3 regions of the Aurantimonas sp. A2-1-M11 genome follow, and region 1 is predicted to be linked to each of the others. Evidence: riboswitches for the same ligand, from Rfam matches in the RefSeq annotation. Region 1 holds a riboswitch; each other region holds the start of a gene.
The links. Region 1 has a riboswitch for thiamine pyrophosphate ahead of thiO (glycine oxidase ThiO). Riboswitches for the same ligand answer to the same signal wherever they lie in the genome.
Positions count from the first base shown of each region.

Region 2: it holds a riboswitch for thiamine pyrophosphate, as region 1 does, so the genes downstream of both, thiD (bifunctional hydroxymethylpyrimidine kinase/phosphomethylpyrimidine kinase) here and thiO (glycine oxidase ThiO) in region 1, are expected to answer to the same signal.
Region 3: it holds a riboswitch for thiamine pyrophosphate, as region 1 does, so the genes downstream of both, thiB (thiamine ABC transporter substrate binding subunit) here and thiO (glycine oxidase ThiO) in region 1, are expected to answer to the same signal.

Region 1 covers NZ_JAZHLI010000059.1:16,381-20,937, reverse strand. Annotated here, with positions in the region: gene VQ042_RS20085 (hypothetical protein) at 64-354, opposite strand; gene VQ042_RS20080 (LysR substrate-binding domain-containing protein) at 460-1,353, shown strand; gene VQ042_RS20075 (DUF2937 family protein) at 1,536-2,048, shown strand; TPP riboswitch at 2,207-2,332, shown strand; gene thiO (glycine oxidase ThiO) at 2,468-3,445, shown strand; gene thiS (sulfur carrier protein ThiS) at 3,442-3,639, shown strand; gene VQ042_RS20060 (thiazole synthase) at 3,684-4,463, shown strand; gene VQ042_RS20055 (thiamine phosphate synthase) at 4,460-4,557, shown strand, end outside.
Region 2 covers NZ_JAZHLI010000041.1:36,697-41,253, reverse strand. Annotated here, with positions in the region: gene VQ042_RS17040 (GGDEF domain-containing protein) at 1-84, shown strand, start outside; gene thiD (bifunctional hydroxymethylpyrimidine kinase/phosphomethylpyrimidine kinase) at 102-920, opposite strand; TPP riboswitch at 969-1,067, opposite strand; gene glgB (1,4-alpha-glucan branching protein GlgB) at 1,147-3,375, opposite strand; gene treS (maltose alpha-D-glucosyltransferase) at 3,372-4,557, opposite strand, start outside.
Region 3 covers NZ_JAZHLI010000015.1:53,616-58,172, reverse strand. Annotated here, with positions in the region: gene thiP (thiamine/thiamine pyrophosphate ABC transporter permease) at 1-1,229, opposite strand, end outside; gene thiB (thiamine ABC transporter substrate binding subunit) at 1,266-2,297, opposite strand; TPP riboswitch at 2,348-2,444, opposite strand; gene VQ042_RS09285 (thiamine diphosphokinase) at 2,665-3,306, shown strand; tRNA gene VQ042_RS09280 (tRNA-Arg) at 3,377-3,453, shown strand; partial or broken gene VQ042_RS09275 (MBL fold metallo-hydrolase) at 4,337-4,487, shown strand; partial or broken gene VQ042_RS25965 (hypothetical protein) at 4,488-4,557, shown strand, end outside.

The sequences.
Region 1 (4,557 bases):
GCATACGGAAAGGCGCGTCCCGCGGGGCGCGCCTTTTTCGTTGGGGGTGAGGGTTGGCGGGGCTCAACCGGTCCGGCGAGACGCGCCGTGCCGCGCCGAGGCCCGCTCCTGCAGCCGGCAGATCGCGTCCAGGGCATCCACGGCGAGGGGCTGGCGGGCCATTTCCGCGACCTGTTCGCGCGTGAGCCCGGTGATGTCGGCGAGGATGTGGTCGTCGACATGCAGCAGCGTGTTGAAGGCGTCGCGGCGCAGGCGCTGGCGGCGCCGCTCCACCGTCCAGTTCTTCAGGCGGCCGGCAAGGCCCGTAACGCGTTCGTCGCCGAGGCGCGGGGGCAGGGTCGAGTGATGCAGCATGAGTACCTCCAATGGCTGATGGCCAAAATATGAGGAAGGCTCATTGATGAGGCAAACGAGAAGGTGTAAGGGTAGCTGAAAGTTTTGCTAACAAGAGAGTCGCCCGTGCTGTCCCCGAACCTGCCCAATCTCGACATGGACCTCGCCCGCACGATGGTGGCGATCGCCGACACCGGCAATTTCTCCCGCGCCGCGGAGCAGGTGCATCGCAGCGCCTCGGCGATCAGCCTGCAGGTGAAGAAGCTGGAGGACATGGTCGGCCGCGAGCTGTTCCGGCGCGACGCCCGCAGCGTGTCGCTGACCACCGATGGCGAGATCTTCCTCGGCTATGCCCGCCGCCTGCTGAAGCTGAACGACGAGGCCTTCTCGCGCTTCCTCTCGATCTGCTGCGAGGGCAGCGTGCGGCTCGGCGTGCCCAACGACAACGGCGTCGTCGCCATGCCGGAAATCCTCAAGCGCTTCGCGCAGACCCATCCCAAGGTCGAGGTCGAGGTCCGCCTGGACCGCACCGAGGAGCTGCGCCGCCGCTGCCGGGCGGGCGAGCTGGACCTGGCCGTGTTCAGCCATGACGAGCGCCGGGACGGGCCGGACTATATCCATTGCGAGCCGCTGGTCTGGGTGGGCGCGCGCGGCGGGCTGGCCGCCGCCGAAAGGCCGCTGCCGCTCGCCCTGGCCGACACGGGCTGCGCCTGGCGCGGCATGGCGCTGGCGGCGCTGGACGCGGCGGAGATCGACTACCGCGTCGCCTACAGCAGCGAGTTCTGCAGCGGCCAGCTCGCCGCGGTCGCCGCGGATCTGGCGATCGCGCCGCTGCCGATCAGCGTGGCCTCGGGCGACATCGTCCGGCTGGGAGCCGAGCACGGCCTGCCGCGGCTCGGCGACTATCGCATGACGCTGGCGCGCCGCGACGGTGCCGGAGCGGTCGCCGATGCGCTGGCGGACCATGTGACCGCCAGCTTCCGGGCGATTGCCGAGCGCGGGACGCGACTGTTCGCCTGACGCGCGCACGGGCCGCAGCACGGCCTGACACCGGCATCGGTTTGCCGGGACGCATGATGCGTCGAAGCGGCAGGTCGAAGCGTTAGCCGATGCGGGATGCGCAGGCAGCGTGGGCGTCGTATGATCGCGGCGCTGCGCGAAGCGGCGGCGGCGGCGGGCCGCCATGCGGGGAGGGAGAGGGTATGCCGGGACTGGTCATCCGCGTCGTGGCGGCGCTCTTCCTGGGGCTCGTCTCCAGCCAGTCGCTCGAGTTCACCCAGCAATATCTGCAGCGGCTCGGCGGCGCGGCGGACGAATTGCGCCGGATCGTCGAACGCTTCGACGCCAGCGCGGCCGCCTCCGACCTGTCGCGTGGCGAAGCGGTGGAGCGGCTGCGCGAGAACCGCGACGCCTTCGTCGCCCGCCAGGGCACCGACGCCGGGCAGACGATCGCGCGGTTCGACGATGTCAAGCGCCGCTACCGGATGGTGGCGGAATCGGCGCCCCTGTTCCGCCCCTTCGTCGCGGTCGGCGACCCGGACTGGGAAATCGCCGAACGGGCGGCCGCCGATTATCGCCCGGCGCTGCCGATCACGGTGGAAGGACTGCTCCTGGCCGTGGTCGGATTCGGGCTCGGCTGGGCCATCGGGGCCGGCGGCCACGGTGCGGTCCGCATGCGGCGCCGCCGCCGCGAGCGCCGGCTGCCGCAGGGCTGAACCGGCTGCGCCGAGCCACCGAGCCGGAGTGCCCATTCATCATGGGGGGGGCGCGTGACGATGCCTCGGTCAGACAGACCGGTGCCGGGCATTGCGTCGGACGAAAGGCGCCTCGGCGCGCGGCGGCGTTGACAGCGCCGCTCCGGAGCCCCAGATTCGCCGTATCCAAGGGGAGTTCCGGCAGGGAACTGAGAGGCCATCGGCCGCCGAGAGGCGGCAGCGCGTGGCGACCCTTCGAACCTGATCCGGTTCAGACCGGCGGAGGGATGGAAGCTGGCGGGCCAGGCGCCCCGCCGCGGGCGCGCGCCGCCAGTCTTTCCCCTGTCGATCAGCCGGATCTCCGAGACGCGTCGAGGAGAGAGTATGGCCGACCGGTTCGCATGTACGCACGACGCCCGACGCGTCGGCGGGGCTTGACCATGCGCGTGGCCGTCATCGGGGCCGGCGTTGCCGGGCTCGTCACCGCATTGGAACTCGCCGAGCGGGGCGCCGATTTCGACGTCCACGAGGCCGCGCCCGAACTGGGGCTGGGGGCCGCGTCGTGGCTCGCCGGCGGCATGCTGGCGCCCCATTGCGAAGCCGAGAGCGCCGATCCCGCGATCGTCGCTCCCGGGCTGGCGGGGATCGCCTGGTGGGCGCGGCAGGTTCCCGAGGTCGTGCGCAACGGCACGCTGGTGCTGGCACCTTGGCGCGACCGGCCCGATCTCGACCGCTTCGCCCGCCGCACGCGCGGGCATGAGCGTCTCGACGCCGAGGCGATCGCGGCGCTGGAGCCCGACCTGTCCGGCCGATTCGACGACGGCCTGTTCTTCGCCGAGGAAGCCCATCTCGACCCCCGCCGCACGCTGCACGCGCTGGCCGAACGGCTGCGCGGGCGCGGCGTACGCCTGCATCTGGGCAGCCGTGTCGCGCCCGCCGACCTCGACCACGATCACATCGTCGATACCCGCGGCATCGCCGCGCGCCCGGATCTGCCCCGCCTGCGGGCGGTGCGCGGCGAGATGCTGCTGCTGCGCACGCAGGAGGTGTCGCTGGCGCGCCCGGTGCGGCTCCTGCATCCGCGCTCGCCGATCTATGTGGTGCCGCGCAAGGGCGGGCTGTTCATGGTGGGCGCAACGATGGTGGAGACCGACGACGACCGCGCCATCACCTTGCGCGGCACGGTGGAACTGCTCAATGCCGCCTATGCGCTGCATCCGGCCTTTGCCGAGGCCGAGCTGGTGGAAACCGGCAGCGGCCTGCGCCCGGCCTATGCCGACAACCTGCCGCTTGTGACGCGCCAGGCCCGGGTGGTCAGCCTGAACGGGCTCTACCGCCACGGCTTCCTGCTGTCCCCCGCCATGGCCGGGGAGGCCGTCGCCGAGATCTTCGCCGAACCCCTGAGGGACGCATCATGAGAATTTCCGTCAATGGCGAGGAACGCAGCGTCGAGGCCACGACCCTCGACCGCGCGCTCGTCGAACTGGGCTATGAAGGCGCCATCGTCGCCACGGCGCTCAACCGCGACTTCGTGCCGAAGGGTGAGCGCGACACGGTGCGGCTCTCCGAGGGCGACGCGATCGAGATCATCGCCCCCATGAAGGGAGGCTGAGGATGGACGTGATCAAAAGTGAGCCGGCAAATGTGAAGCACGGCATGGAGATCTACGGTCGGCGGCTTGCCTCGCGGCTGATGCTGGGCACCTCGCTCTACCCCTCGCCGCAGGTGATGATCGAGGCCATCGAGGCCGCCCCGGCCGGTGTCGTCACCGTGTCGCTGCGGCGCGAATCCGGCGCGGCACGGGCCGGCCAGGCCTTCTGGGAACTGATCCGTGGTCTGGGCCGCGACATCCTGCCGAACACCGCGGGCTGCCATTCGGTCCGCGAGGCGGTGACGACGGCGCAGATGGCCCGCGAGATCTTCGGCACCGACTGGATCAAGCTGGAGGTGGTGCGCGACACCGAGACCCTGCAGCCCGACGTGTTCGGGCTGGTCGAGGCGGCGCGCATCCTGTCGGCCGACGGCTTCGACGTGCTGCCCTATACGGTGGAGGATCTGTCGGTCGCCGACCGGCTGGTCGAGGCGGGCTGCCGGGTGCTGATGCCCTGGGGCGCGCCGATCGGCTCGGGGATGGGGCTGAACAATCGCTACGGCCTGCGCCAGTTGCGGGCGCATTTTCCGGAATTGACGCTGATCGTCGATGCCGGGCTCGGCCTGCCGTCCCAGGCGGCCGCCGCCATGGAGCTCGGCTATGACGGCGTCCTCCTCAACACGGCCGTCGCCAGGGCCGGCGATCCGGTGGCGATGGCGCGGAGCTTCGCGCTCGCCGTGGAGGCCGGGCGGCTGGCCTATGAGGCGGACCCGATGGCGCCGCGCGACATGGCCGCCCCCTCGACGCCGATGCTGGGGCAGGCGCTTCTGGGCGGTGCGGCATGACCGGGGCGCGGCTCGACCCGTTCTATCTGATTGTCGACGACGCGGAGATGGCCGAGCGGCTGGTCCCGGTCGGCGTCAGGCTCCTGCAGCTGCG
Region 2 (4,557 bases), on a different contig from region 1:
GGCCGCGACCGTGTCGAAGACGCTGTAGCCGAGGGACTGTCGCAGACACGGAAGACGGAAGCAGCGTTCCGCCAGGCCTCCTGAACGGGATCCGTCCCGGCCTACCAGTGAATGTGGAAGTGATGGGTCGGGCCATGGCCCGATCCGACGTCGAGCCGGTCCGCAGCGGCAATGGCGCCGGCGACATAGGCCTTGGCGCTCCGCGCCGCGTCGAAAGCATTTCCGGTCAGTGCGAGTTGCGCGGCCAGCGCCGAGGACAGCGTACAACCGGTACCATGGGTGTTGCGGGTCACCATGCGCCGGCCCTCGAACCATTGCCGCCGCGCTGCCGTGACCAGGAGGTCCGGGCTCTCGTCTCCCGCCAGATGCCCGCCCTTCAGGAGCACGGACCGGCACCCCAGCGCCATCAGCCGGGTCGCGGCCCCGTCCATTTCGTCGCGGCTGGCCGCCTCCGCCGCATCCAGCAGGACGGCCGCTTCGGGCAGGTTCGGGGTGATCATGTCCGCCAGGGGAATGAGTTCGCTCCGCAGCGCGGCGACAGCCTCGCCAGTCAGCAGGCGGTCACCGCCCTTGGCGACCATCACCGGGTCGAGGACGACGTTGGGCGCCTCGTGCCGCCGCAAGGCATCCGCGATGGCGCGGGCAATCTCGGCGGTGGCGATCATGCCGATCTTCACGGCATCGACGCGGACATCCGCGAAAACGGTGTCAATTTGCCGGCTTATGAAGTCCGGCGAGACCAGTTCCACGCCGGTAACGCATTGGGTGTTCTGGGCCGTCAGGGCGGTGACGACCGCCATGCCATAGACGCCGTTCGCGGCAAAGGTCTTCAGGTCGGCCTGGATGCCGGCCCCGCCGGACGGGTCCGAACCGGCGATGGACAGGACATTGCGGATGGAAGGGGGTGGCGCGGGCTGCATCTTGTGTCGGCTCCTGGCCGACGGGGAGCCCGACCCGGCACGATGGGAGGCGCCGGAGTCGCGACTCCCTCCGCCGGCATTATCCGGGTCAGGTTCAAAGGGTGCATCTCAGCCCGCCGTTCCCGGCGGACGCCCCCGTCACGAAGTGAAAGTCTACAACACCGCCGCAGGCTGTGTCAGCAACCCGAGGGGCAGGAAGGCGACGGATCGCCTCCCCCGATCCGGCTCAGTCTTCCTGCACCAGGACGATGGTCCCCAGCGGCGGCAACGACAGCGGCACGGAGAAGGGCCGGCCATGGACCGAGACCTCCTCGGCTTCCTTGCCGCCGAGATTGCCGACATTGGAGCCGCCATAGATCTCGGCATCGGTGTTCAGCCGCTCGACCCATCGGCCGGGCAGCGGCACGCCGATGCGGTAGTCGTGGCGCGGCACGGGTGTGAAGTTCGAGACGATCAGCACCGGATTGCCCGCGCGGTCCTTGCGCATGAAGGCGATGATGCTCTGCTCGACATTCGACGTGTCGACCCATTCGAAGCCGGCCGGATCGCAGTCGAGTTCGTAGAGCGCCGGCAGTTCGCGGTACAGGGTGTTGAGATCGCGCACCAGCCGCTGCATGCCCTTGTGGCCCGGCTGGTCCAAGAGGTGCCAGTCGAGGGAACGGTCGTGGTTCCACTCGCCAACCTGCCCGAACTCGCCGCCCATGAAGATCAGCTTCTTGCCCGGATGGGTCCACATGAAGCCGAAATAGGCCCGCAGGTTGGCGAATTTCTGCCACTCGTCTCCCGGCATCTTGCCGAGCAACGAACCCTTTCCGTAGACCACCTCGTCATGGCTCAGCGGCAGGACGAAGTTCTCCGAATAGGCGTAAACCATGCCGAAGGTCATGTGATGGTGGTGGTAGCGTCGGTTGACCGGGTCTTCCTGCATGTAATGCAGCGTGTCGTGCATCCAGCCCATGTTCCACTTGAAGTGGAAGCCGAGGCCGCCGGCAAAGGTCGGGCGCGACACGTCCGGGAAGGCCGTCGATTCCTCGGCGTGGGTCGTCGCCTTGGGATAATACTCGCCGACCCGCTCGTTGGTGTCCTTCAGGAAGGCCATGGCCTCCAGATTCTCGCGCCCGCCATGGATGTTGGGCTCCCATTCGCCGTGCTCGCGCGAATAGTCGAGATACAGCATCGAGGCGACCGCATCGACGCGCAGCCCGTCGATATGGAAGCGGTCCAGCCAGTAGAGGCCGTTGGCGACCAGGAAGTTCTCCACTTCCGGCCGGCCGTAGTCGTAGATCAGCGTGTTCCAGTCCTTGTGGAAGCCACGGCGCGGATCGGGATGCTCGTAGAGCGCGGTCCCGTCGAAGCGGCCGAGACCGTGGGTGTCGGTCGGGAAATGCCCCGGCACCCAGTCGAGAAGCACGCCGATTCCGGCCTGGTGCAACGCATCGACCAGCCGGGCGAACGCCGCCGGCGATCCGAAACGCGAGGTCGGCGCATAGAGGCCGATCGGCTGGTAGCCCCAGGACCCGTAGAAGGGATGCTCGGAGACCGGCAGGAGCTCCACATGGGTGAAGCCCATGTCGCGCACATAGGGGACCAGTTGCTCGGCAAGCTCGTCATAGTCGAGATAGGCGTTCTCCTCGCCGCGGCGCCAGGAGCCCAGATGCACCTCGTAGATCGAGATGGGCTTCTCGCGATCCTGCCAGTCCGCCGCATGAGCCTGGAACTCGTCGTCCTTCCATTCGTGCTCGACCAGACCGTCGACGACGGAGCCGGTGGACGGCGCCATCTCCTGCAGGAAGCCGACCGGGTCGGTTTTCAGCGGCAGGACGTCGCCATGGACGCCGACGATCTCGTATTTGTAGACCTCGCCGCGGCCGACGGCCGGAAGGAACAGCTCCCAGACGCCGCATTCGTGGCGCTTGCGCATGACATGGCGGCGGCCGTCCCAGGAGTTGAAATTGCCGACCACGGAGACCCGCCGGGCGGCCGGGGCGAGCACCGCGAAGCTGGTGCCCTCGACGCCGTCCATGACGGTCGGATGCGCGCCGAGCTTCTCGTACAGGCGGTAATGGTTGCCCTCCGCCAGGAGATAGACGTCCTGCTCGCCCAGCACGGGGCCGAAACGATAGGTGTCCTCCTCCTGCCAGCTGTCGCCGCCATGGGTGAAGTGCAGGCGGTAGGCCTCGCCCGGCTTCAGCCCGGCCACATGGCCCGAATGGAAACCGTCGGGGCCACTCGGCTCCAGCTGGCCCAGCACGTTGCCGGACATGTCCACGACCGACGCGGTCTCTGCACCGGGCCGGAAGACGCGCACGATCGTGCCGCCATCGGCGTCATGTGGCCCCAGGACTCCAAACGGATCACCGTGAACGCCGCGGGTGACGGCATCGATCTGATGCGCATCCGGCCGATGGTCGGTCGAAGCCGAGGCTTCGCGCGATTGGGGATTCGTCATCGTCATTTCAAAACCTGTCGTTTCTCGAGGAGCGCCACGATTCCCCGCAGCGGGATCGACAGCCATGCCGGACGCATCGTCGCCTCGTAGCGCAGTTCATAGAAAGCCTTCTGGAGCACGAAGAGATCGAGCAACTGCCCGATCGCCGGGTCGTCGAGCGCGATGCCCGACGCCTCGCTCCAGCGGTCGAGGAAGGTCTCGGTGACCTCGTCGCGCCAGTTCTCGGCCATTTCGCGCAGCCGCTCGATCGTTACCTCGTCGGCGGGACCGGCCTTGTCGCGGGCCGAAAAGGCCGCGTAGTCGAAGGAACGGATCATGCCCGCCACGTCGCGAAGCGGCGAGGATTTGCGCCGCCGCTCTTCGAGATCGCGCCCCGGCTCGCCCTCGAAGTCGAGGATGGCCACGTCGTTCTTGGCAACCAGCACCTGCCCCAGATGATAGTCGCCGTGGATGCGGGTGCGGTGGGATTCGACCTTCAGATTGAGGAAGCCGTCGAACCAGGTGAGAATGTCCTTCTCCGCCCCGAGTAGGCGATCGACGTCGGTCCCGATGCCGTCGCCTGCGTTGTCGCGCATGCGCCGCAGGATCACGAGGGCGTCGGTGGCCTCGCGCTTGGCCTCGGCCAGCATCTCGGCCAGCGAATCCCGGTCGATCGGCTCCGGGTCGAAGGCCGGGTCGCCGGTCCGGGTCGCCAGGGCCGCATGCATCTCGCCGGTCCGCGTGCCCAGGACATCGCCGACATCGATCTGGATGGCGAGCTTGAGATCGCTCATCGGGGCGACCTCGGCACTCTCTTCGCCGGACGGGTCCTGGGAATAGGCGTGGTCGCGCAGGAAGCGTGCCAGAGCGTCGGTAACGACGCTCCAGGCGTCGCCCTGGTTGCGGACCTGTTCGAACAGCGCCGCGATCGCCGTCCGGCTGCCATCCTCGCGCACGAGCTCGATCGATCCCAGCAGCGCGGGCGCCGCCTCGAAATCGGTCTTCTCGGTGAGGAATCGGGTGACCTCCAGCTCGGGCTGGATGCCGTCGCGCAGGCGGCGATAATATTTCAGGATCGCCTCGTCGCCGATGAGCACCGACGTGTTGGACTGCTCGCCGGAGATCGCGTGGATCAGTTCGGGCTCGATGAGAAGCGCCTGGGCAAGCCCCTCGCGTTCGGTCTCCGACGCGTAGATCTGCAGCGACGCC
Region 3 (4,557 bases), on a different contig from region 1:
GCGGCGGCAAAGACATCGGTGACCTGCCTGAGGGCCAGGAACCAGCCCGCCCCCACGACAATGGGTGGCACGACGAGCACCAGGCTTGCTGTCGTCTCCATCCCCTTTCGCAGCGTTTCGCCCCCCGCCTGTCGTGCCCCCCACGGGCCAGCGCGCAACGCTTCCATCGCCAGGACGATGGCGACCGACAAGACCAGGGCCAGAAGCGACGCCGCGATGGCGATGACGAGGCTGGTCAGCGTCGCGCGATGCACTGCCGGATCGGCCAGGAGCCGCGCCAGATCCGCTTCCAGGCCGCGGACCACCACCGCGATGAAGGGCGACAGGACGAAGGCAATGCCGAGAAACAGGATCACAGCATCGAAGACTGCGCGGCCGCGGCTCCTGCGGTCGTAGCGCAGCGCCCGGCCGCCGAGGCCGAAGCCGGCGGCCACATCGCCACCGAGGCGGGTCGCGAACCACAGGATGATCGCCGTCAGGCCAATCTGCGTCAGTGACAGGGTGATCGCGCGACCGGGATCGAAATCGTAGCGCAGCGACTGGTAGATCGCGACTTCCAGCGTCGTCGCACCGGGTCCGCCGCCCAGTACGAGGACCAAGGTGAAGCTGGTCACGCAGAGCATGAAGATCAGGCTGGCCGCCGCCGGCAGAGCACTGCGCAGGGCAGGCCATTCGACCACCTTGAAGGTGGCGAGCGGGCTCAGCGAGAGTTGCCCGGCCAGCTTCCAGCTTTCTGCCGGCACGCGGTCAAGGCCCGCTACCATCAGACGCGCAGCCAGGGGAAGGTTGAAGAAGACATGGGCGATCAGGATGCCGGACAGGCCGTAGATATCCAGCCGCGCGAGCCCGACTGCCACGAAGGCGTCGGATACGATGCCGTTGCGGCCCCAGATCGTCAGGATCGCGAGCGCGCCGACGAGCACGGGCAGCGCCTGCGGCAGCAGGAAAAGGCGAAGCACCGCCCGGCGACCGGGGAACCGCGCGCGGTGGAGCGCGAGCGCCAGCGGAATGGCACCTGCCACCGACAGGAGCGTGGAAAGCACCGCCTGCTCCAAGGTGAACAGGACGACGCCGAGTAGGTAGCGATCACCGGCCAAGGTCCGAAAATCGGGCGCCGCACCGGTCGCTACGAGAAGAACGAAGAAGGCGCCAGCCAGAAAGCCGACGAGGATCGTGGCGGCTCCGAGGCCGAGGCCGATCCGCCAGGCACGGTCCGCAGCGCCGGTCATGTTCGTCTCATCATGCGGTGCCGTCCGCCCCGACCATCAGCGGCCGATGGCCTCGAGCCATTCCCGCGTCCACTCCCGGCGGTTGGCCGCGACGGTTTGCGGATCGATCATCAGCGGCGTATCGACCTGAACCAGCCGGTCGAAGGCTTCCGGAAGTTCGACGCCGTCCAGCACGGGCAGCGTCCAGTTGGTCGTGGGGATCAGCGACTGCACGTCGGCGGACAGCATGAAGGTCAGGAAGCGCGTGGCGAGTTCGGGATGGTCGGTCTTCTCCAGCATCGCAGCCACCTCGATCTGCAGATACTGCCCCTCCGCAAAGCTTGCGGCCTGGTACCGATCCGTCCCCTCCTCGATCATGTGATAAGCGGGCGAGGTCGTGTAGCTCAGCACCATCGGCACCTCCCCGCTGGTGAACAGGCCATAGGCCTCGCTCCAGCCGGGCGTCACCGTCAGGATCCGCCGCGAGAGCTGCTTCCACTTCGCCGCCGCCTCGTCGCCATAAAGCTTTTTCATCCACAGCATCAAGCCGAGCCCCGGCGTCGAGGTGCGAGCATCCTCGATGGCGATCTTCATTTCCGGATCGCCATTGACCAGATCCTCAAGGCTCGCCGGCGGCTCGGCGATCGCCTGCGTATCGTAGACGAAGGCCAGATACGAATAGTCGTAGGGGACGAAGACCTCGTCCGAAAAGCCGGTCGGGACATCCAGCGCCGACAGGTCGACGCCGCTGGGCGAGAACAGGCCCGTCGCCTTGGCCTCGGGAATGAGATCGGTGGTCAGCCCCAGGACGACATCGGCCTCGGTCGACGGTCCTTCCAGCTTCAACCGGTTGAGGATCGCAACGCCGTCCTCGAGGCCGACAAATCGCAGGTCGCAATTACACACCGCCTCGAAGCCGGCTTCGATCTTCGGTCCCGGACCCCATTCGGGCGTGAAGCTCTCATAGGTGTAGACGGAGAGCACCGGCTTTTCGACTTGGGCGTCCGCCACCTTCGGCCCCGCAAGCAGGGCAGTGCAGGCGATGAGCCCCCAGGCTGCAAGCGCAAATTGATCGGAAAGTCTGGCCATTGCGGTGCCTTTCGGTGCGGCGGCCTTCGAAACGAAAGCGTCCGCGTGGCACCCACCGACGCTCGCATCCCTACGCCGGCATGATCCGGATCAGGTTCGTCGGGTCGGCCTGCGCCTCTCAGCCCGAAGGCACCCCGTGTGAGCAATTCCAGACTTAGAGGGCACACCGACCGCAGGCAAGGGCGCCGGCTTTTCTTGGCTTTACTAGTCCTATGGACGCAAACCTCGCTCCCAGTCCTGTCCCGAGTTTGGCGGCGTGGCGTGGGACGGCGCCACTTCTGCTGGACTGCCGACCACGTCCGTCTTCGTCCGGTAGCCTCACAGCTGGCAATTGGCCTTTTCCGGGCAATGCTATAGGCGAGCGACGATGTCGCGCTTTTCCGTTCTCCTTGCCGGCCATGTCGCCCCGACCCCCGATCTTGCAATCGCGATCGCCGGCACGCGGGTGATCGCGGCTGATGACGGCGTACGCCACGCCGCGGCGTTGGGCGTGACGCCGGAACTCTGGGTGGGCGATTTCGATTCCAGCCCGCCGCGGCCAGCGATCGAGATGACCAGCCTGCCGCGCGAACCCTACCCCCGCGACAAGGCGATGACCGATGGCGAGATCGCCATCGAGGCGGCACTGGCACGCGGCGCAAGCCGGCTGCTTCTCGTGGGCGCCCTCGGCGGGCCGCGCAGTGATCACGCCTTTGCCCATCTGATCCTGGCGCTGCGCTATGCAGCCCGCGGCATCGAGGTGGAGCTCTTCGACGGCATCGAACGCGCGTGGCCTCTCGGCCCGGACCGGCGATGCTTCGATCTGGTTCCCGGCGCGCAGTTCTCGATCCTGAAATTCTCGGACGTCTCGGGATTGACCATCACGGGGGCGAAATGGCCGCTTGAGGCCGTCGACCTGCCCTTCCACTCGATTCTCACCCAGTCGAACGAGGCGCTCGGCCCGATCACGGTGTCGCTCCGCGGCGGGGCCGCCCTGCTGCTCGCCCAAAGCGATGCGAACGTACGCTAACGCCACTCCCGGTCATCGCCGCCAGCGGGCTTGGCGAATACCCTCAGCTTCGACTATGTTGCATCGCGTGGGTCCCGTAGCTCAGCAGGATAGAGCATCAGATTCCTAATCTGAGGGTCACTGGTTCGAATCCAGTCGGGATCACCAACGTCATCAAAGACTTATGACGATACGGAATGTGGTAGCCAGTGAGCGGGGGACGGGGTGGGGACGGCTTGGTAATTTCCGCGACTCGATGACGACGCGGTTGCGCGTTGGTCAGAAGGGCAGCGGCCTGGGGTTTCGACCCAAAAATCTCGTGTTTCGACACAGGGTTTCCGCGCACCTGTGTCGAAACATTGTGCGAAACAGGTGGATGGCTGGGTCGAAACCCACGCTCGCTCAAGGATCTCCGGAACTGAAAATTCGGCATGCTTCCAATTGGGACACGAAGCTTGCCATTCGCGTCTCTCCCCACATCGCACATCTTCAAGGCCGCCTTGAGGATCGGGCCAAAGACACGCGCCGGCTCGCGGCTGTTGCCCGTTGAAGTGAAAAAGACGAACGGCGACATAAACTTCTGCGGCGAACTTTCCCGGCCGCTCTCCGATGAAGGAAGCAGCCTTACCACTGGTGGAATTTGACTTCTGCGCGGCAGACCTAGCCGGCGCTGCTATATGTCCGGCCTTCTTGCCGCCTACACAGACGGCGAGACTCACGCCAACATTCTGTCTGGGAATTGGCCACTACGCTCGGCGATATAACGAACGTATTCTTCAACGTATTCCGAGCTGATCAAAGGCACCTGCGCGAATCAGACGTCGTACTCCCCGTCAAACTTCGCGAGAAGATGACCACGTCCAAGAAGGCGTTCCGAGCACATTGACCCGTGTCAACGCGGCGGCGCCCAGAGCGCTTTAGCTGGCGTGATATTCGGGTTCCGGGTGACACCGCTTTTGCGCGAACGGGGAAACTGGTTTGGCCTGTTCAAGATACAGTATCAGCCGGGAGAGCAGGCTGCGGCGACACACGTTACGCAAGGGAGAAAGCCATGACAGGATATCCCATCGACATGTCCGTCAAACCGGACGTCCAGAGCGTTTTTCGATACGGCCACCAACACCGTCAGCTATGTGGTGAAGGATCCCGCCTCGACTTCCTGCGCCGTGATCGACAGCGTTATGGACATCGACTACGCCGCCAACGATGAGGCCATCCAGCGCCTCGTCGGCGAGTTGCTGCTCGAGCAAAATGATGAGTGGGCGGTTCTGC